4 regions of the Staphylococcus sp. IVB6214 genome follow, and region 1 is predicted to be linked to each of the others. Evidence: riboswitches for the same ligand, from Rfam matches in the RefSeq annotation. Region 1 holds a riboswitch; each other region holds the start of a gene.
The links. A riboswitch is a leader RNA that binds a small molecule or an ion and turns the genes downstream of it on or off. The one in region 1 is predicted to bind S-adenosylmethionine.

Region 1 (5,570 bases):
AGAATATGAAGTTAATACACTCTATACGTCTAATGGGCAAACACCTTTCGTGACGTTTGGTTTCGGCTTGGGAACGGATGAGATGAGTCGTAAAATCCAACAAGCGATTCTACAAACACGAATCAAAGGGTTAGGAAAAGATCGTGTAACAGCCATTTTCCCAAAACTTGTCTTTTCAATTAAGAAAGGCGTGAATTTCGCTCCGACTGATCCCAATTATGACATTAAGCAATTAGCGCTAGAATGCTCAATGAAGCGGATGTATCCGGATATTTTGAATTATGACAAGACGGTTGAACTTTTAGGAGATTTCAAGGCGCCAATGGGTTGTCGTTCGTTCTTACCTGCTTGGCAAAATGAACAAGGGGAGTATGAGAATAGCGGACGTTGTAACTTAGGTGTTGTGACATTGAATCTGCCACGTATTGCTCTAGAATCAAATGGCGACAAGGCACATTTCTGGTCACTCTTTGAAGAGCGTATGAATGTTCTACATGATGCGTTGGCGTTTCGTATTGAGCGCGTGAAACAAGCTGAACCGAATAATGCACCGATTTTGTACAAGCATGGTGCATTTAAATATCGTTTGCAAGAACAAGATGATGTGTTTACGTTATTTGACAACCAGCGTGCGACAATTTCAATGGGATATATTGGTCTTTATGAAGTGGCGACCGTGTTCTATGGTCCTGAATGGGAGACGAATCCAGAAGCTAAGGCATTTACGATTGATATTTTAAAGGCAATGCGTGACTATCAGTATGCTTGGACGGCAGAACATGATGTATGGTTTAGCATATACAGTACGCCAAGTGAATCATTGACCGATCGTTTTTGTCGTTTAGATTATGAGCAGTTCGGTGCGGTACCTGATGTAACAGATAAAGGCTATTATCAAAACTCTTTCCATTATGATGTGCGCAAAGATGTGACGCCGTTCGAGAAGTTGGACTTTGAGCAAGACTATCCACACTATGCGAGCGGGGGTTATATTCATTACTGTGAGTATCCGAAGTTAGACCACAACAAAAAGGCGTTAGAAGCGGTATGGGACTATTCATATGATCGTGTCAGTTACTTAGGAACGAATATTCCAATCGACCATTGTTATGAATGCGGATTTGAAGGTGACTTTGATACGACAGACACAGGGTATTGCTGTCCAAACTGCGGTAACAAAGACCCCGAAACGGTTGATGTAGTGAAAAGAACATGTGGCTATCTTGGTAACCCAGTGCAACGCCCAACGATTGAAGGACGACACAAGGAGATTTGTGCACGGGTTAAACATATGAAGGTGCCGAAATCATGAAAGGCGCACCGTTAATACAGGGATCCGGATACATTGCCAAAATTGAAACGCATAGTTTTGTCGATGGTGAAGGGGTTCGTTGCAGCCTTTATGTATCGGGGTGTCCGTTTCGTTGTCCGGGTTGTTACAATGTCGCAGCACAACATTTTCGTTATGGTGAACCATTCACGGATCCGATTATCGATGAAGTAATCTCAGCTTGTGAACCTTCGTATATTTCAGGGTTGAGCATTCTCGGTGGTGAACCTTTCTGCAACTTAGCGGTTATTGTACCGTTAATCCGTGCGTTTCGTCATCACTTTGGTCATACGAAAGACATTTGGGTGTGGACAGGTTATCAACTCGAGTATTTGTGGTGTCAAGATGATGAACGCAAGACAATCCTTCAAAATATCGATGTCCTTGTGGACGGGATGTTTATACAACATCTCTATCGTCCTAATCTTGCCTATCGTGGCTCGCTGAACCAACGGGTAATTCATATGCCGACCTTTAGAGAAACATTCTCGGTAGGACGTGCCATCTATGTTGAATAAATATCTCGGAATTCGAAAAAGATTGGTTGACTTTCGGAATTTTCTGATATATGATAGCGTTACATTTAAAAAGTAACAGGTGACAATAAATATATCTTATCAAGATTGGTGAAGGGACAGGCCCTATGAAACCAGGCAACCTATTGAGTTAGGTGCTAATTCCTGCAGGTGATACGAACCTGAGAGATAAGTCTTTTATAATCAAATCGACTATTGATTATACGAATAGATACACACAGGAAATCTTGATACAAGTTGAGATTTGCCTGTGTGCTTTTTTATTTATAGGAGGGAATCATATGGCGGAATCATTCGAATTTGAAACATTGCAATTACATGCAGGACAAGAGGTAGATGCAGTGTCCAAGTCACGTGCTTTGCCGATTTATCAAACGACTTCATTTACATTTGATGATACAGGGCATGCAGCAAGATTATTTGGGTTAGAAGAAGTGGGGAATATTTATACACGATTAACAAACCCAACGACGGCAGTGTTAGAGACACGTGTTGCCGAATTAGAAGGTGGCGTTGCGGGTGTTGCAGTGGCGTCAGGTATGGCAGCAATAACGTATGCTATTCAAGCCGTAGCACAAAATGGCGATCATATCGTAGCTAGTGACAAATTATATGGTGGCACACACACGCTTTTCAGTCATACATTACCTAAGTTTGGCATTGAAGTGACATTAGTAGATACAACGAAAGTGGAACAAATTGAAGCAGCAATCCGTCCAAATACAAAAGGACTTTTCATTGAAACAATCGGTAATCCAGAAGGGAATATTGATGACTTTGATGCTTTAGCCACTGTGACAAAGAAACATGGTATTGTGCTCATCGTCGATAATACATTTGCATCACCCTACTTATTCCGTCCGATTGAGTACGGTGCAAATATTGTGGTTCACTCAGCAACGAAGTTTATCGGTGGTCACGGTACGTCAATGGGCGGTGTCATCGTGGATGCAGGTAACTTTGACTGGGGGGATGGCAAGTTCCCAGGGTTAAGTGAACCAGATCCGTCATATCATGGACTTGTGTTCAAAGATGCTTTTGGTGAAGCAGCATTAGCATTCAAAATCCGCACAACACTTTTGCGTGATACAGGTGCGGCACTATCGCCATTCAACGCCTTTTTATTAACTCAAGGGTTAGAAACATTGTCACTTCGTCTTGAACGTCATGTTGAAAATGCAGAAAAAGTCGCGCATTATTTAGAAGGACATGATCAAGTGGCTTGGGTGAAATATGCTGGTTTAGAATCAAATGAGTACTATGAAAATAAACAGCGTTATTTACCAAAAGGAGCAGGATCTATCTTTACATTTGGCGTGAAAGGCGGTTATGAAGCAGGAAAGCAGTTCATCGAAGGACTGGAACTGTTCTCATTACTCGCTAACGTAGGAGATGCGAAGTCATTAGTGATTCATCCAGCATCAACAACACACCAACAATTAACGGAAGAAGAGCAGCGTGCAGCAGGTATTGAGCCGGAAACAATCCGTTTGTCTATCGGTATTGAACATATTAACGACATTATTGCTGACTTAGACCGTGGTTTTGCAGCAATTCAATCATAAATACGAGACACTTTGGAAACCTTTTACGCAGGTTTCTGAAGTGTCTTTATTTGTGTGATTAAATAAAATAAGCATAAAAAAAGTTGACAAATGAACAAAAAACGTCATTGCACATTTGTCTAGTCTCATGTATAATTCTAATCGTAATGATTACTATTTGAAGGAAGGCGTCTAATAAATGAAGAAAAGTTTAAAAGTAGTAGCGACAGCAGCACTTGCAAGCTCGTTATTAGTAGCATGTGGTCAGTCTGATGATAATAAAGCTTCTTCAGGCGACAAGATGAAAGTAACAACAACAGTTTATCCGCTCCAATCATTTGTTGAACAAATCGGTGGGAAACACGTCGAAGTGGATTCTATTTACCCTAAAGGTGCGGACTTACATAGTTTCGAGCCATCACAAAAAGATATTATTAACGCGAGTAAATCAGATGTGTTCGTATACACAGGTGATAATTTAGATCCAGTTGCTAAGAAAGTAGCCGGTGCAATCAAGAAAGACGATCACAAGTTATCTCTTGAAGATAGCCTTGATAAGACAGAGTTATTAACAGACCAACATGAACATGATCACGAAGGTGAAGCGCACGATCACGATCATGAAGGCGAAGATCATGACCATGAAGCAGAAGGACATGAACATGATCACGAGTCAGATGATCACGGTCATGCACATCATCATCACGGTGGTTACGATCCACACGTATGGTTAGATCCAAACATGGATGAAGCATTTGTCAAAGCAATTCGTGATGACTTAAGTGAACGTGACCCAGAACACAAAAAAGAATACAAAGAAAATGCTGACAAGTTATTGAAAGATTTAGATAAACTTGATAACAAAATGGAAAAAGCAACAGAAGGTCATGAAGGGCACGCAGTATTCGTATCACACGAATCACTTGGCTACTTAGCAGACCGTTATGGTTTCGTTCAAAAAGGTGTTCAAAGCTTGAATGCAGAAGACCCATCACAAAAAGAATTAACTAAAATTGTAGACGAAATCAACGAAACAGGTGCGAAATACATCTTGTACGAAGAAAACGTCGCAAATAAAGTAACTGATACAATTCGTAAAGAAACAGACGCGAAACCTTTGAAATTTAACAACATGGAAGCTGTTTCAAAAGATCAAGCCAAAGATGCAACTTATCAAACATTAATGGAAGAAAACATCAAAAACATTGAAAAAGCATTGAATGATAAGATTGAAGTTGAAGATGAAAAAGCTGCTGACAAACACTCAAAAGCAATTCAAGACGGTTACTTCAAAGATAGCCAAGTGAAAGACCGTGAGTTATCAGACTATGCGGGCGAATGGCAATCTGTATACCCATTATTAAAAGATGGTACATTAGACGAAGTATTTGAACATAAAGCTGAAGAAAAAGGCGACAAATCAGCAAAAGAATATAAAGAGTACTATGATGTTGGTTACAAAACAGACATTGAAAATATCAAAATTACAGATGACACAATGACATTCACAAGAAATGGCAAATCTGTAACAGGTACGTATAAATATGATGGTAAAGACATCTTAGACTATGAAGGTGGTAACCGTGGCGTACGTTACACATTCAAGTTAGACGGTGAAGGTTCTAAAGACTTACCGAAATATGTACAATTCAGTGACCACAACATTGCACCGGTTAAAACAGGTCACTACCATATCTTCATGGGTAACGACCGTGATAAAGTCTTAAAAGAATTAGACAACTGGCCAACATACTACCCAGCTGATCTTTCTAAAGAAGAAGTGAAAGAAGAAATGTTAGCACACTAATATCAATGAGTAACACCTATGATAGGGAGATACCCTTCATAGGTGTTTTTTTATGACTGCTTAAAGCTGTAATTAAGCATGTTATAATTGTATCGATAATAGGAAGACAAGGAGTGTTTCAGATGAAGAAGATTGTTTGGTGGGGTATAGGTGTTGTGACAGTACTCGCAATCACTGTGTTCTTTTTACTCAAAACGTATGGACCTTATTACAATATTTATGTGACAAAACCATCGACAAAAGACTATGTCAAAGTTGCAATCACGCAAATGGAGAGTCAAGGACTCTATGCCAAGGGAGAACAGTGGGAACGTGCCAAAGAAGAAGCTTATCAAACGACAAAGGATGCAAAG
Region 2 (5,570 bases), 390 kb from region 1:
CCATACAGTTTGCCAATATGGCATCTAGCTTTGCGGTAACTGCGTTAGGTGCACAAGGTGGTATTCCCACACGTGAAGCGGTTGATGCGGCACTGAATAAATAAGAGAAATAAAAAATCCCCACAATCATGGCATGACACCATGATTGTGGGGATAAACATTTTATAAGAGTGAATTATTCAGCGATTTCAAGTGCTACTTCCATCATTTGAGTAAATGAATTTTGACGTTCTTCAGGTGTTGTTGCTTCATCACGTAATAAATGGTCAGAAACTGTGAAGATACCCAATGCCTTTTTGCCTGCTTGAATTGCATTTAAGTAGAGTCCTGCTGATTCCATTTCTACACCTAAGATGCCCATATCAATCCATTTTTGGTTGAAGTCAGCATTTGCATTGTAGAATGTGTCTGAAGATAAGACATTCCCAACATGAGTACGTGCGCCAATTGCATCAGCTTTTTCTTTTGCTTTAACAATTAAGTCAAAATCACCTAGTGGTGCGAAGTTACCTGGGATTTGATACTGATCAACAAAGTTTGAGTTCGTTGATGCGCCTTGTGCAATGATAATATCGTAAAGTTGAATGTCTTCTTGCATTGCGCCACAAGAACCGATACGAATAATTGTGTCTACATCGAAAAAGTTATATAACTCGTAAGAATAGATACCGATACTTGGAATCCCCATACCAGAACCCATCACAGAGACTTCCTTCCCTTTGTATGTGCCTGTATAACCAAACATATTACGTACATCATTGAACTGTTCTACATTTTCTAAGAAGTTATCCGCAATATATTTTGCACGCAATGGATCTCCCGGCATTAAAACCGTTTTAGCAATTTTTGTTCCATTTGGTTGAATATGTGGTGTACCTTGTGTCATAACAAACAGCTCCTTAAAATCATTTATTTTTATATTGGATTACTTTAAAGATAACAGACCTACTCTGAAATGTCGATTAGAGTTACTAGAAGAATGAAGAACGAATTAAACACCTCCACTCAAATTATAACCGCTTCTCTCACAACCTCGTGATGTCAGTGTTCAAGAAGCAGGGCTTTCGGCAGAACGTCGTAATTCCAGCGATTTTAAGAATTGCTTAGGTTCTGCTCAATCCCTAATCACTCTTTTCACAACCTCGTGATGTCAGTGTTCGAGAAGCAGAATTCTCGACAGAATTTCACGATTCGATAAAATCAAAAAGCAATTTTACGCATCGCTCGGATTCTGCTCAAATTCTAATCGCTTCTCTCACAATCTCTTAGGGGGGCTTAATCAAAATATTTCCGATTTATAACACGAATTATTTATCAAATGAAATATAATCGTTTATAATGAAATAGAAAAGGCTTACAAAATAAATGATATTTAAATATATTGTTTAAATGTAAATAGAGAAGAGGAGAATAATCATGAGAATGGTAGACATTATCGCAAAAAAGCGAGACGGAGAAGTATTGACAACGGAAGAGATTAAGTTTTTTGTGAACGGATATACGAATGGTGATATTCCTGATTATCAAATGTCGAGTTTAGCGATGGCGATTTTCTTCCAAGATATGACTGATGAGGAACGTGCAGACCTGACAATGGCAATGGTAGAATCTGGTGATCAAATCGATCTTTCTGATATAAATGGTATCAAAGTAGATAAGCACTCAACAGGTGGTGTCGGTGATACAACAACACTTGTGCTAGCACCATTAGTGGCTGCATTAGAAATTCCAGTAGCAAAAATGAGTGGTCGTGGATTGGGTCATACAGGTGGCACGATTGATAAATTAGAAGCGGTTGAAGGCTTCCACGTTGAAATCTCTGAAGATGAGTTTATTAAGCTAGTAAATGAAGATCATCTTGCAGTTATCGGTCAAACAGGGAACTTAACACCTGCTGATAAAAAAATCTATGCGCTACGTGATGTAACAGGTACGGTCAACTCAATTCCATTAATTGCATCTTCAATTATGAGTAAGAAGATTGCTGCAGGTGCAGATGCGATTGTATTAGATGTTAAGACGGGTAACGGTGCATTTATGAAAACAGTTGAAGATGCTGAACAACTGGCAAACGCAATGGTAAAAATTGGTAACCAAGTTGGACGTAACACGATGGCGATTATTTCTGATATGAGCCAACCACTTGGTCGTGCTATTGGTAATGCGCTTGAGCTGAAAGAAGCAATTGACACATTGAAAGGTGAAGGACCAGAAGACCTAACAGAATTAGTTTTAACACTTGGCTCTCAAATGGTCGTATTAGCTGAAAAAGCTGAGACATTAGATGAAGCACGTGAATTGTTAAAAGGTGTCATTGAGAACGGTAAAGCACTTGAAAAATTCAAAGTTTTCTTGAGCAATCAAGGTGGAGACGCATCTGTTGTAGATGATCCATCTAAGTTACCAACTGCGAAATACACGTTCGAATTGCCAGCTAAACAATCTGGTGTTGTGTCTGAAATGATTGCAAATGAAATTGGTATTGCTTCTATGATGTTAGGTGCAGGCCGTCAAACAAAAGAAGATACAATTGACTTAGCTGTAGGTCTTGTATTAAATAAAAAAGTTGGCGACAAAGTTGAAGAAGGCGAATCACTATTAACAATTTATGCAAACCAAGAAGATGTTGAACAAGTGAAAGAAAAATTATATGATAATATCACAATTAGTGATCGTGGAGAAACACCTACATTAATTCACGAAGTGATTACAAAATAAGTATAAAGGATTGAATATAATGAAATGGATAAGTCGACAACTGTTAGCAATCTTATTTACGGGGGCGGGTTACTTACACTTTAAACGTGAACGTAACTTCACAAATATTGTGCCGCACTATTTACCGTTTAAGAAGGAGATTGTATGGATAACGGGTGTCATGGAACTGATCTTTGGTATTGGCTTGGCGTTGAGAAAACCTGGATACTGGTTTAAACATGCGATGATTGCATTTTTATGGGCAGTATTCCCAGCTAATATTTATATGGCACGTCAGGGATTACCACTTGGTGACAAAGTGTTACCAAAATCCGTTTTATATGGTCGGCTTCCATTGCAATTTGTCTTAATGGCATGGATACGCAAACTTTAATCCAAAAAACACGGGTGCAATTGCATCCGTGTTTTTTACGTTTAATTTACTTTATCCTTCACCGAAGACATCGTGCCATTGATCACGCTTGTCTAAAAAAGCTTGTGCAATTACTTTTGCACCTTCTAATGAGTGAGAAGCAGCCCAGCCACATTGTACTTCATTGCAAGCAGGAACTTTTGTTGCATTAAGGACATCTTGAATCGTTTTTTCAATGATGTTTAATACATCTTCATAGTCATCATGATTAATAAATGAGACGTAAAAACCTGTTTGACAGCCCATAGGACTTAAATCAACCACTTTGTCTGAATGGTTTCGAATATTCTCTGCCATTAAATGTTCTAATGAGTGTAAGCCTGGCATGTCCATATGTTCTTTGTTTGGTTGTTTAAAACGAATATCGTATTTGTGGATTTCGTCACCGTTGTTCCCAGTCATTTTACCAGCTAAGCGGATATAAGGGGCAACAACTTTAGTATGGTCTAGGTTAAAACTTTCAACATTCATTTTTGGCATTGTGATAACGCCTCCTTTATAGTTTATCGTTATTTTATCATATTCAGAAGAAACTAACAGGGACATGATTTGAATTTTGAATATGTGGGTATAGATTTGAAAACAATAAAAGGTTCTATGTATAGGATATGCTGTCGAGTAGACGGAAATAACTCGTTTACAAAGATTTTAGAAAATATTGAAAAAATGACATGACAAATGATCGTAAATCCGATAGAATAAGTAATAATTAAATATAATTTATCAAGAGTGGTGGAGGGAATTGGCCCTGTGAAGCCCTGCAACCTCATCGGTGACGATAAAGGTGCTAAATCCAACAGCAAGTTAGCTGACAGATAAATGACGTGGACAAGATATTATCAACTTTGTACATACCGCACTTGATAAATGTAGCGCTCGTACAAGGTTGATATTTTTTTGAAAGGAGCTTTTTGCATTGATAACAGTAAAACAACAGATCCTAGACTATATAGATAACCATAGGCTGAACTATTTGGACATGAGTCATCAAATACATGAGCGCCCTGAATTAGGAAATGAAGAACTATTCGCATCACGATTATTAATTGATCATTTAAAGCAACATGATTTTGAAGTGACACGTGATATTGCTGGTCATGCGACGGGCTTTATTGCAACTTACCAATCTGATAAACCGGGTCCAAGAATTGGCTTTTTGGCTGAATATGATGCGTTACCTGGACTTGGACATGCTTGTGGACATAACATTATCGGAACAGCCAGTGTATTAGCTGGTGTTGCATTGAAACATGTTGTCGACGAGATTGGTGGGACTGTTGTCGTATACGGCTGTCCAGCAGAAGAAGGCGGCGAAAACGGCTCTGCCAAGGCGTCGTATGTTAAAGAAGGGCTTATAGATGTTGACGTAGCATTGATGATACATCCGGGCAATGAAACGTACCCAACGATTCATACTCTTGCAGTTGACGTGTTGGATATTAAGTTCTTCGGACGTAGTGCGCATGCTTCAGAAAATGCGTATGAAGCACGTAACGCACTCGATGCAATGTTAAGCTTCTTCAACGGTGTTGCTCAGTTACGTCAACACATTCAACCGTCTGAACGCGTACATGGTGTGATCTTAGATGGTGGGAAAGCAGCGAATATTATTCCTGACTTTACACATGCACGTTTTTACACGAGAGGGACAACACGAAAGTCACTGGATGTTCTCACTGAACGTGTGCACGATATTGCCAAAGGGGCTGCACTACAAACAGGCTGTAACTATGAATTTGGACCGATTCAAAATGGTGTAAATGAATTTATTAAAGCACCATTGTTAGATGACCTATTTGAGAAATATGCAACGGAACTCGGTGAAGAAGTCAGTCATGATGACTTTGGATTTGGATCAACAGATACAGGTAACGTAAGTCACGTTGTACCAACAATTCATCCGCATGTAAAAATTGGTCCAAGAAGCTTAGTAGGCCATACACATCGTTTTAGAGAAGCTGCAGCTAGTCCGATGGGTGATAAGGCGCTAATTAAAGGGGCAAAGATTATTGCGTTGATGGGCGCAAAATTAATTCAAGATCCAGCGCAACTTGAGAAAATACAACAAGAACATCAATTATTAAGGGAGCATTTATTATGACCGATGTAAAAAATACCCAGTCTTATTTGACGATGTCTGAGTTGTATTCAAGTGATGTCGTATATTCATCTCGACCTTCATATGTGTCGAACCCTTGGTTAGAACCCGATGAACATCAATCTAACTTCTTATCTGCGAGAGAATTGCTGATAGCGGATATGCCCGTAATTGTTCATGAAGCAAGTGTGACAGATAAGTTAGCGCAATTATTTGCGATGATTCATCGTCGTATTCCTGATAATTTGTATTCTTTTAGAGATCAAACATCATATGAAACTTTGTTACAACGACTTGTATATGAAGAGGGACGGAAAGTTTATTTTCAATATGTACATGGTG
Region 3 (5,570 bases), 660 kb from region 1:
TTTTACAACATTTTCTACCTTTCAATTTGAATTGAACGCATTATTTGAAACACACGCTTGGTACTTGTTAATATCTTATGCTTTATTCAGCTATGTTGGTGGTATGTTATGTTGCTTTTTAGGATATCGAATCGGGGTGAGACCACTTTGACAATTATGATGGTGCTACTTGGCGGTGGCATTGGAGCAATATTGCGTGCAATCATAACAGATATCATTGCGTATGTGCATCGGTCATCGTTCCCTATCGCAACTGCAGTCATCAACCTTATTGGAAGTTGTTTCATCGGTATGCTCGGTGGCATATTGTTGTCATCCACACCAGCATATACATTCTTTATCACAGGTATACTCGGTGGTTTTACGACATTTTCGACTGTACAACTTGAACTTGTACAATTAATGGAAAAGCGCCAAAGCCTAACATTCATTGGTTATAGTTTATTACAATATATCGGCTGTTTTATCAGTTGTTACATTGGAACACATATCGTTTAAACTACAGAAAGCCTGTATGCTGTCATTGCAGCATACAGGTTTTTATTAGTTATATGATTCAATCTCTTCCATAATAGCTTGTAATTCGTTTACATCGTATTGGATACGACCATGGAATACATATTTGTTGAAGAATTCATCAAGTTGCTCAGGTCCAACAAGTACCTTCGTCGTACTTTGCGGTGCATAGCTTGATAATGTCACATCACCATCTTGTTTCGGATTGAAATATAAGATTGGCGTTGGCGTATATTTATTGTTTAGCTGACGTTGCAGCTTCTCTGCTACCGCTTCTAAATGTTCGATTTGCTCAGAATAATCAACAATAGAAAGTTTACGAGCGTTATCTTCACTCTCATCAAGCACGATTGTTTGTGGTGCTGTTTCATCAAGGTGTAGCGTTTTGAATACTTGCTCCATCATTGGATTGTCCGCAAATTGATTGCGACTAATCCCTTGATACACATGTCCTTTTAACAGTTGTGAATCGATGATGTATAAACCTGTGCGCGTTAATACTAAATGACTAATACGTGTAATATTGTCTAAATCATTTGTAGGCATAAAGATATTCGCCATAATATGCATATCTTCTGGTCGGATACGCTTCTCTCTAACGAGTCGTTCACGAATGCCAATCAAACGCATATCCGTCACGTATTCACTATTGTTTTTCGAAAAGACTTTTAATGCATCAATTTCTCTGTCTTTCGAAGCCACCATCGTTTCATAATCTTCTTTATGCTTTGTTTCCACTTTTTTCTTTTCAATTCTTACCTTTTCAAGTGCTTCTTGGTGTGACTGTGTTAATTTTTCTTCTTTTTCTTTGTATTGTGTTTCAATTCTTTGTTGTGCTTTCTTTTTGCGATTCAGTGCAACTAAAAACATAATAAAACAAATAACTGCAATCCCTACGGCAACATACAAGCCTATTTCCATTGGGCCAAACTGTGTCATTTTTAAAATCCTTCCTTTTGTTTACATTTATACAATACGCTATAAATTCATTATTGAGCTGTATACGCTTGAACTGCCTCTTTCAATACGTCTACTTTGTCTGTTTTCTCCCATGGCAATTCAACATCTGTACGTCCGAAGTGTCCGTACGCTGCTGTTTGTTTATAGATTGGACGTTGTAAGTCTAACATTTGGATGATACCGGCTGGTCTCAAGTCAAAGTGAGAACGCACTGCTTGAATCAATGACTCCTCAGAAACAGTACCCGTTCCAAACGTATCAATAGCGATAGATACTGGCTGTGCGACACCAATCGCATATGCCAATTGAACTTCACATTTATCAGCAAATCCTGCAGCTACGATATTTTTAGCTACATAGCGTGCCGCATAAGCTGCTGAACGGTCCACTTTCGTTGGATCTTTACCTGAGAATGCACCCCCGCCATGTCGTGCGTATCCACCATATGTGTCTACGATAATTTTTCGACCTGTCAGACCTGCATCACCTTGTGGTCCACCGATTACAAAACGACCTGTTGGATTGATGAAAAATTTCGTTTCATCATCCAATAACGTCTCAGGTACTACTGGATAGATGACATACTCTTTAATGTCTCGTTGAATTTGATCAAGTGCAACTTCTTCGTGATGTTGTGATGATATAACAATCGTATCGATACGCTTCGGTTGATCGTTCTCATCATATTCAACAGTCACTTGAACCTTTCCATCTGGACGTAAATAGTCTAATGTGCCATCTTTTCTAACATCTGTCAGACGTTTCGCTAATTTATGCGATAAATCAATTGGTAGTGGCATAAATGATGCTGTCTCATTTGTTGCATAACCAAACATAAGTCCTTGGTCACCTGCACCAATATTCAATACTTCGTCATTCGATGCATCTCGATATTCCAATGCACGGTCTACACCTTGTGCAATATCAGGAGATTGTTCGTCAATCGCAGTTAATACAGACATTGTTTTATAATCATAACCATACTTAGCACGTGTGTAACCAATCTGCTTAACGGTTTCACGTACTACTTTAGGGATATCCACATATGTCGACGTAGTTATTTCCCCTGCGATGAGAGCCATACCTGTTGTTACTGTTGTTTCACAAGCAACACGTGCATGACTATCTCCTTTCAGAATTTCATCAAGTATTGCATCTGAAATTTGGTCAGCAATCTTATCCGGATGACCTTCAGTAACAGACTCTGAAGTAAATAATCGTTTATTATTTGTCATAATATGCTCCTTTAAAAATAGATTACGAACACTCTCTTTATCTGAGCTCAAATAAAAAGAGCCTTTCACCACTACGGCACATACATAGAGTGAAGGCTCAACGTCCATTCGCTCTTATCGTTCAGGCTATCGCCTGCAAACGGTTTGGCACCTTTCTTCGTTAAAAGAGGTTGCTGGGTTTCATTGGGTCCATGTCCCTCCACCACTCAGGATAAGAGAATCCGTTGCTTTTATATTACATAAATTTTGATCATGTGTCAATTTCACAAATGTATTCAAATACTAGATGATCATTTCATGAAAACGCCATCAAACAAACCCTTATATTTCCTATATTTCCATGCAAAATCCGTCATTTCCCTCGAAGAAAATCACCCGTAATTTTTTTAGAATTTTTATAGGGATTATTACCCAAATATGTTATACTCTGTAATTGTAAAGGCTTACATTAAAGAAGAAACTATTGGAGGGATTCATCATGTCATTTGATACAAGTGCACTGAATGCATTGATTGACAAGCCTACTTCTCATCTGCAGCTTACAAAAACTGAACTCTACAACAAAATTTTGAGTCGTGGCGAGGCAGAATTAACAGAGCTTGGAGCAATTAACGCAAAAACTGGAGAATATACGGGGCGTTCTCCAAAAGATAAATATATCGTTAATAATCCACAAGTCATCGATGACATCGACTGGGGTACTGTAAACCAACCTATTTCTGAGGACAAGTTTTTAAATCTATACCATCAAGTATTAGAGTATTTAGATGCTAAAGACGAAGTGTTCGTATTCAACGGCTATGCCGGAAGCGACAAGGATTCCCAACTAAAATTAACAGTTGTGAATGAATTCGCATGGCATAACCTTTTCGCACAAAATATGTTTATTCGTCCACATTCTAAGAGCGAAGCAGAAAAAATCAAAGCTGACTTCACAATCATTTCTGCACCGACATTTAAAGCAGATCCTGAAAAAGACGGCACACGTTCTGAAACATTCGTTATCGTGTCATTCAAACATAAAACTGTACTCATCGGTGGTACAGAATATGCAGGAGAAATGAAAAAGTCTATCTTCTCTGTGATGAACTATCTACTTCCTAAACGTGACATCATGAGTATGCACTGTTCAGCTAACGTAGGTCGTAAAGGCGATGTTGCGTTATTCTTCGGTTTATCAGGTACTGGTAAAACAACTTTATCTGCGGATCCAGATCGCAAATTAATAGGTGATGACGAACACGGCTGGAATGAAAATGGTGTATTTAACATTGAAGGGGGTTGTTACGCAAAAGCAATCAACTTGTCAGCTGAAAAAGAACCACAAATTTTTGATGCGATTCGTTACGGTACAGTATTAGAAAACTTAGTTGTTGATGAACATGGTTATATCGACTTCGATGATAACAAATATACAGAAAATACACGTGCAGCATACCCTATTGAACATATCGACAATATTGTTGTACCTTCAAAAGCATCACATCCAAACACGATTATTTTCTTAACTGCAGATGCTTTCGGTGTATTACCACCCATTTCTAAGTTAAGCAAAGACCAAGCAATGTATCACTTCCTAAGTGGTTTCACATCTAAGCTTGCTGGTACTGAACGTGGCATCACTGAGCCGCAACCATCATTCTCAACTTGCTTCGGTGCACCATTCTTACCATTGAATGCAAAAGTGTACGCTGACTTACTTGGTGACTTAATTGACAAACACGAAGTAGATGTCTACTTAGTGAACACAGGTTGGACTGGTGGCGTATACGGAAAAGGTAACCGTATCGAATTGAAATACACACGTAAAATGGTAAACAGCGCAATTAACGGTTCTCTGAAAAACAGTACGTTTGAAGAAGATGAAATCTTTGGTTTAAGTATTCCAACTGAAATTGAAGGCGTACCAACAACAATTCTACAACCTAAAAATGCTTGGCATGATAAAGAAGCCTATGACAAACAAGCAACAGACTTAATCGAACGTTTCCGTGAAAACTTCAAAAAGTTCGGTGAAGAAACTCAACAATTACAACAAAATGGCGGTTTCAAAGGATAAATAGAACTCAAAAAGAGAGACACGATCGCGTGTCTCTCTTTTATATATTCCTTTCAACTTCATCCATCCAGCTTTGTATTCGTTGGAGTACTTCTGATAAGGCTTCGGGACGTGGTAGGTGACCTTCTTCCATCTGATAAAATGTCTCATAGCGAGCATGTTTGGCTTCCAAGTGTTTGGCTAGATGATACGCTTGATGAATACCTACTTGTGCATCTAAACCACCATGTACAATCAAGATTGGAGGTGCGGTATGATCAATTATACGCAATGCATCTCGTTGTTCATATGCTTCTGGTTGCTTTTTCGGATGTCCTATCATACGTCGCAACATCCCCCTCAAATCAACACGCTCTTCATACATAAGATGCATATCAGAGACACCACCCCATATGATATAACTCGCTGCTTGTACAGCTTGGAATGTCAATAATCCTTGGATACCACCACGAGAAAAACCAATCAAATGAATAGGGACATTGGGGTACATTTTTTTGAGAATCTCGACACCCACAATAACATCTTGTAAGTCATCACCTGCAAACGCATCCCGCCCCTGACTGCCATTGTTACCACGATAATAAGGACCAAAAACAAGTGTAGTTGTATTTACAAACTGCAACATTCGACCTAACCGAACTCGCCCCACTTGTCCTTTCCCACCACGTAGGTAGACTACAATTCGTTCAACAGATTGTTTCGGTGTTACAAGTAATCCACGTACAGTCACACCGTCTGCATTATACTGTACTTCATCCACTTGATGCGTTCCGAGATCTGCTGGCATACGTTTATAACTG
Region 4 (5,570 bases), 120 kb from region 1:
GTTATCTTGTAACACAACCGTACGTATTAGTTCAGAACGATTAATGTATGTCTCGATGTCATCTTTTAAGAAGTGTTGTGTCAGAATCGTATCGGCACCGTGTGCACGCAAGTAGCTCGCTGCATCAAATGTCCGTGATCCTGTACGCAACGTGAAGTTACGTGTATCGACGATAATTCCCGCATACATGACAGTCGACTCAAGTCGTGTCAAACGTTGCTCTGTCGGCTGATATTCAAGCAACTCGGTAACAAGTTCAGCCGTAGAACTTGCATAAGGTTCCATGTAAACAAGCAATGGATTCGAGATAAAGCTGTCGCCACGACGGTGGTGGTCAATCACAACTTTGCGGTTTGCTTTATTTAAAATGTTCTCATCCATCACCATTTCTGGTTTATGCGTATCAACAACTACCAAAGTTGTTCTAGATGTCATCATATCCCATGCTTCATCAGATGTAATGAAACGTTCTTTCAGCTCTGGTTTTTCATTGATCTCATCCATCACACGTTGAAGTGTTGGATCAATATCTGAATCATTCAACACGACATATGCATCCAAATTATTCATCATTGCAAAGCGTGTGACACCAATTGCTGCACCAATCGCATCTAAGTCTGGGCGCTTATGTCCCATCACGATTACTTTGTCACCTTCAAGCAAGATGTCTTTCAGCGCATGCGAGATAACACGTGCACGAACACGTGTCCGTTTTTCCATCGGGTCAGTCTTACCCCCGTAGAAACGAACGTTACCATTAATATTTTTAATCGCCACTTGGTCTCCACCACGACCCAATGCCAAGTCAAGACCTGATTGTGAAAGTTCGCCAAGATCGATTAAGTTTTCGGAGCCTTCTCCAACACCAATACTGAATGTCAGTTGTGCACGGTAACCACTACTCTTCTCACGCAATTGACTTAAAATGTCAAACTTGCTCTCTTCAATTTCTCGTAAAATACGTCTGTTCAAATACGCAACGAATTGATCTGAGCTATAACGCTTGAAGTAAACGTTATGTGTCTGTGCCCAACGGCTGATAACACGTGTTACCATAGCGTTAATCTCTGAACGCTGCGTATCATTCATATTTTGTGTAATTTCATCGTAGTTATCCAAAAACAACGTTGCAATAATCGGTTGTTGATCTTCATATTCTTGTCGAATTTCAGTTTCTTCTGTCATATCAAGGAAGTAAAGTATTTTCTCTTCTTCTGAATATTTGACACGATATGCGTATGGACCATCTTGGTATTCAATTTCTTTCGCTTTTTCTAATCGTTTCAAAATATTTGGGTACACTTCATTGATTGGATCTGAAATCACATTGCGTTCGATACGTTCTGACATAAACGGATTGACCCATTCAATTTGTTCTGCATCGTCTAATACAATCAATCCCATTGGCATCGTTTTGACCGCTCTATCACTTCCAACTGAAATCTTACCGCTCAACTGATCAATGTAGCGATCAAAATGTTGATACATACGTTTCAGAAGTACTGCACAAATGATAAGCACAACGAACAAGCCTAATGCGAGCGCGAGTGCAAACATCTTGTTAAAAAGCACCAAGACACCAACGCTTATCATGGCAGCAAGCGTCATCAATACAAACGGGATGACCAGTGCCTTCTTTATAGCATGACGATTCATTTTGTCACCTCTTATCGTTTTTTAATCATAGCTTTTAAATTTAAACCTATATCTAACAATCCAATTAAGCGTGTTAAAGGATAAAATGCAATACCTAACATGACAAACACAATCGTCAAACTAATATGTAGACGGTTCATCACACATACATAATGGATAAAACTCAAACCTTGAATAACTAGTAAAAAGCCGAGTACAATTTGAAAATTCACACTGATACTATTCATTGTCGTTGCAGGTTCTGTTGTTATGCCTACCAACAAAGCGATCGCATAAATAATGAAAACTGAACGTCCCATCTGCCATAAAAAGAGAGGTCTGAATACGGGCGTTGCAATCTTGAACTTACGCAAAATAGGACAAATAATAACGAGTGTTAAAAACATGAAAATTGCCAATGCAATGACAATCAAACCTGGCATTTGTATAGCAAGTTGTTGTACCGATGCATTCAATACTTCTTTTGATGCTTCATCTACATCTTGCATTGCAGCTGCTTGATCTACGACGGCTTGATAAGGTTCTAACATTTCATGAGCATAAGGTAATTGTTGAATGCTTTGTAAAAACATCATCACACCTAGCGTTAATACACTCGATACCAATGTTGTCATATACAAGATGCGCTCTTTAGAAGCACGCTGCTGTAACAGACGTCCAATCAATGCGCTGATTACGAAAACAATCATCATAAAGCTCATCAACAAGACACTACCTGTTAATGTGGCAAAGATGAATGTAACAAAGACGCTAAAGCCGAACGAATGGATTGAGCGATGCCATAATATAATACCCGGGAGTGTTGCAAACAGTGCAACAATCAATCCTAATGCGGGTAAGAAGTCTATTACTAAGATGACCAACAGCCATGCAAGTGTACATAGCAACATTGGCTTAAACTGTATTTTTGAAAACAATAACGCCACTTCCAAACTAATTTATTTCTTTATCGCTTATTTTACAAATTTTGCCGTGTGAATACAATGACTTGGATTGATACGACACTGACAAAATATGAATAGAATGAGGCGTCTACGTCTTGTTATGCATACGCATATTCAAAATTTTACCCCTTCTTTTCTTCATTCCTTTGATTATAACAAAATGTCGGATATCCGTCTAAGCCTAGCGACGAAAACGGGAAACTTTTAAGAAATGATAGAGATAAGGTGCCCAATCATTGAAGTTTAGCAGGAAGCCGTCATGACCGACGTTGTCAGGAACGAAGAAGTGACGATGATATCGAAAATGTTGACCGACCGCTTCAACTTGATCATCTGGATACAGCAAGTCATCGACGAAACCTATCGTTAAAACTTTCGTGTCGAGCATGCGAAATACAGCACTAACGTCATCACGACCACGGTAAATATCATGACTATCTAAGACATCGAGCAGTGTTAAGTAACTCTCTAAATGAAAAGATGACTTGAACTTGTCCCCTTGATGTTTTTGATAAGCGACGACTTCATCAGGTGTGAATCTTGACTCGTAACTTTTCGAAGAGCGGTAAGTTAAGAACCCAAGTTGTCGTGCAATGCTCAAACCTTCCGTCCCCCCTATATGAATGGCTTGACGTGCAATTTCGTTAAATGCACGACTATACGAAGACGTCTTCGCTGTTGCTGCAAGAATCACCGCTTTTTTCACGTGAAACTGTCGATTGTATAACAGCTCCATCACCTGCATGCCACCGAGTGACGCTCCAATCAGAATATCAATTTCTGTATAACCGAGTGCCTTCACGCCGAGTTCGATTGCTCTAACAATATCACGCATCGTTAAATGCTCTGGAAAGTCGCTGTCATTGGCACGTGAACTCGATCCAAACGGACTACCGATGACGTTAAATGTCAAAAACTGATAGTCGTGAAATGGCATATACCCACCATCGATAATTTCACGCCACCACCCTGGCTGTTCATCTGTGCCATAAGTTAGGTGATTGCCCGTTAAAGCATGGCAAACGAGAACCAATGGCTGCCCTTTGTAACCGACGTATTCATAGCGCAATTGTAAATCTTGAATTGTTTCGCCTGATTCTGTTGTGAATGTTCCTAAATGTAACGTATCTACGGTATAGTTGCTCATTGCTCGCCCTCCTAAAAATTAAAAACTGTATCATTGAGCCAACAACGATACAGTCTTATCTATATAGGATGACTTATTATCCGACCGCAATCGTTGGTTGTAGCACCGTTCTTGTATATAAGTGGTTGCTGAAGCGTCAACGGGCCAAATCCCTCAGCTTCTCTCAATAAGTTTTCAGCATATTTAAATTAAGTGTTATGATACACTATTTTTGTCTATAAAACAACATCAAGGAGCCATCATCAGTCTCAATAACGCCACAGCTACCATCCCCACCAATACCGTTATTGTCAAACTCCGTGTACGTAATGCAATCCATATTGTTGGAATGAGCGCAATGACAAACGTCCAGTTGATCGCATAGCCAAATACACCGCTTTGCTGCTTTATCAAGCCATCGACGACAAGTGCTGTAAATAACGTAATCGGAATAAATGAGAGCCATTTGATGAATTTCTCAGAGAGTTCGAGTCGTGAAATCATCACAAGTGGCAAAATGCGCACGAGCAATGTTACAACGCCTGATAAGACGACCGCAATTAAGAAATAGCATGTCATTGTTCCATCACCATCCCTAATGTCGCCGTCAATATTGATGCAATCATAATTGCGAGATAAGACGGCATAAATAGACTTAATACAAGCATTAATACGGTGACAACACAGATGAGCAACATATATAGACGTATCTTAGACTTCTGTACGCCCTCTAATTGTGCCGCTGCCAAGAAAACAAACATCGCTAATATCGCATAATCAAGTCCAAACATTTCCGGTCGACTCACAAAGTCACCGAGCGCAGCACCAAGAATTGTCGTAAAAATCCAAAATAGATATGCTGTAATATTCAAGCCATGCATCCAGTTACGACCAATCATCTCCCCTTTTGAATAAGGTGTGATGGCTACACCAAATGTCTCGTCCGTCAACAATGCGCCGATGCCGACACGATGACCTAATGTTTCTGATTTGAAGGACGGAGCTAACGTCATACTCAACAAAAACATTCGACTGTTGACAATTAACGTGGTTAAGACGATGACCCATACGGGCGTATGAACAGCCATCAAAGCAATCACGATGAATTGCGCTGCTCCAGCATAAATTAAAATGGACAATAATGCGATTTCGAATAGATTGAAGCCAGAGGTACTCCCCACGACACCGAATGAAAATCCAATACCTGCGTATCCAAGCAAGGTTGGAATACAATCTTTGATGCCTTGTCTGAATGTCTGATATGCCATGATGTGACCCCCTTCATCAAAATTAAACTTATTGTATTACAAAACAATTTCAAAATCTACATTGTTAGACAACCTTCACAGTGCATGCACACAAACCGATGTCTAAAAACACTGTTAAAACACCGTTTTATATCACTAAATTTTCTGACAATAGAGAGTCTAGGGATGTCTTAATATTAAAAAAGACCTTTCAAAGTGAGAGAGAATTCACTTCGAAAGGCCTTCGTGTATCTATATTAATTTAGAGAGTAAATATTGGTACCGAGAATTATTTTGGTTCAATGACTGTTTGTCCGCCCATGAATGGTACAAGTGCTTCTGGGATTGTGATAGAACCATCTTCATTTTGATAGTTTTCAACGATAGCTGCAAATGTACGACCTACTGCTAAACCAGAACCGTTTAATGTGTGTACATATTCAGGTTTTGCATCTTTGTCGCGTTTGAAGCGGATGTTTGCACGACGTGATTGGAAATCAACACAGTTTGAGCAAGAGCTGATCTCTTTATAGTCGTTGTAACTTGGTAACCATACTTCTAAATCGTAAGTTTTACTTGAACCGAAGCCAATGTCTC

Region 2: it holds a riboswitch for S-adenosylmethionine, as region 1 does, so the genes downstream of both, MUA51_RS08360 (M20 family metallopeptidase) here and MUA51_RS10290 (O-acetylhomoserine aminocarboxypropyltransferase/cysteine synthase family protein) in region 1, are expected to answer to the same signal.
Region 3: it holds a riboswitch for S-adenosylmethionine, as region 1 does, so the genes downstream of both, metK (methionine adenosyltransferase) here and MUA51_RS10290 (O-acetylhomoserine aminocarboxypropyltransferase/cysteine synthase family protein) in region 1, are expected to answer to the same signal.
Region 4: it holds a riboswitch for S-adenosylmethionine, as region 1 does, so the genes downstream of both, metX (homoserine O-acetyltransferase MetX) here and MUA51_RS10290 (O-acetylhomoserine aminocarboxypropyltransferase/cysteine synthase family protein) in region 1, are expected to answer to the same signal.

Annotation. Positions count from the first base shown of each region.
Region 1 covers NZ_CP094723.1:2,089,290-2,094,859, reverse strand. The annotation lists gene nrdD (anaerobic ribonucleoside-triphosphate reductase) at 1-1,312, shown strand, start outside; gene nrdG (anaerobic ribonucleoside-triphosphate reductase activating protein) at 1,309-1,848, shown strand; SAM riboswitch class I at 1,942-2,041, shown strand; gene MUA51_RS10290 (O-acetylhomoserine aminocarboxypropyltransferase/cysteine synthase family protein) at 2,148-3,431, shown strand; gene adcA (zinc ABC transporter substrate-binding lipoprotein AdcA) at 3,610-5,217, shown strand; gene MUA51_RS10280 (S41 family peptidase) at 5,340-5,570, shown strand, end outside.
Region 2 covers NZ_CP094723.1:1,697,385-1,702,954, reverse strand. The annotation lists gene rbsK (ribokinase) at 1-104, shown strand, start outside; gene deoD (purine-nucleoside phosphorylase) at 176-886, opposite strand; gene MUA51_RS08375 (pyrimidine-nucleoside phosphorylase) at 1,417-2,718, shown strand; gene MUA51_RS08370 (DoxX family protein) at 2,738-3,091, shown strand; gene MUA51_RS08365 (S-ribosylhomocysteine lyase) at 3,143-3,610, opposite strand; SAM riboswitch class I at 3,848-3,952, shown strand; gene MUA51_RS08360 (M20 family metallopeptidase) at 4,050-5,231, shown strand; gene ldmS (L-aspartate--L-methionine ligase LdmS) at 5,228-5,570, shown strand, end outside.
Region 3 covers NZ_CP094723.1:1,432,038-1,437,607, forward strand. The annotation lists gene crcB (fluoride efflux transporter CrcB) at 1-151, shown strand, start outside; gene MUA51_RS06905 (fluoride efflux transporter FluC) at 157-498, shown strand; gene MUA51_RS06910 (nuclease-related domain-containing protein) at 544-1,455, opposite strand; gene metK (methionine adenosyltransferase) at 1,506-2,711, opposite strand; SAM riboswitch class I at 2,823-2,929, opposite strand; gene pckA (phosphoenolpyruvate carboxykinase (ATP)) at 3,190-4,770, shown strand; gene MUA51_RS06925 (alpha/beta hydrolase family protein) at 4,811-5,570, opposite strand, start outside; gene ytkD (RNA deprotection pyrophosphohydrolase) at 5,562-5,570, opposite strand, start outside.
Region 4 covers NZ_CP094723.1:13,449-19,018, reverse strand. The annotation lists gene MUA51_RS00075 (DHH family phosphoesterase) at 1-1,656, opposite strand, end outside; gene MUA51_RS00070 (DUF2232 domain-containing protein) at 1,668-2,573, opposite strand; gene metX (homoserine O-acetyltransferase MetX) at 2,782-3,747, opposite strand; SAM riboswitch class I at 3,818-3,920, opposite strand; gene MUA51_RS00060 (AzlD domain-containing protein) at 3,976-4,305, opposite strand; gene MUA51_RS00055 (AzlC family ABC transporter permease) at 4,302-4,994, opposite strand; gene serS (serine--tRNA ligase) at 5,263-5,570, opposite strand, start outside.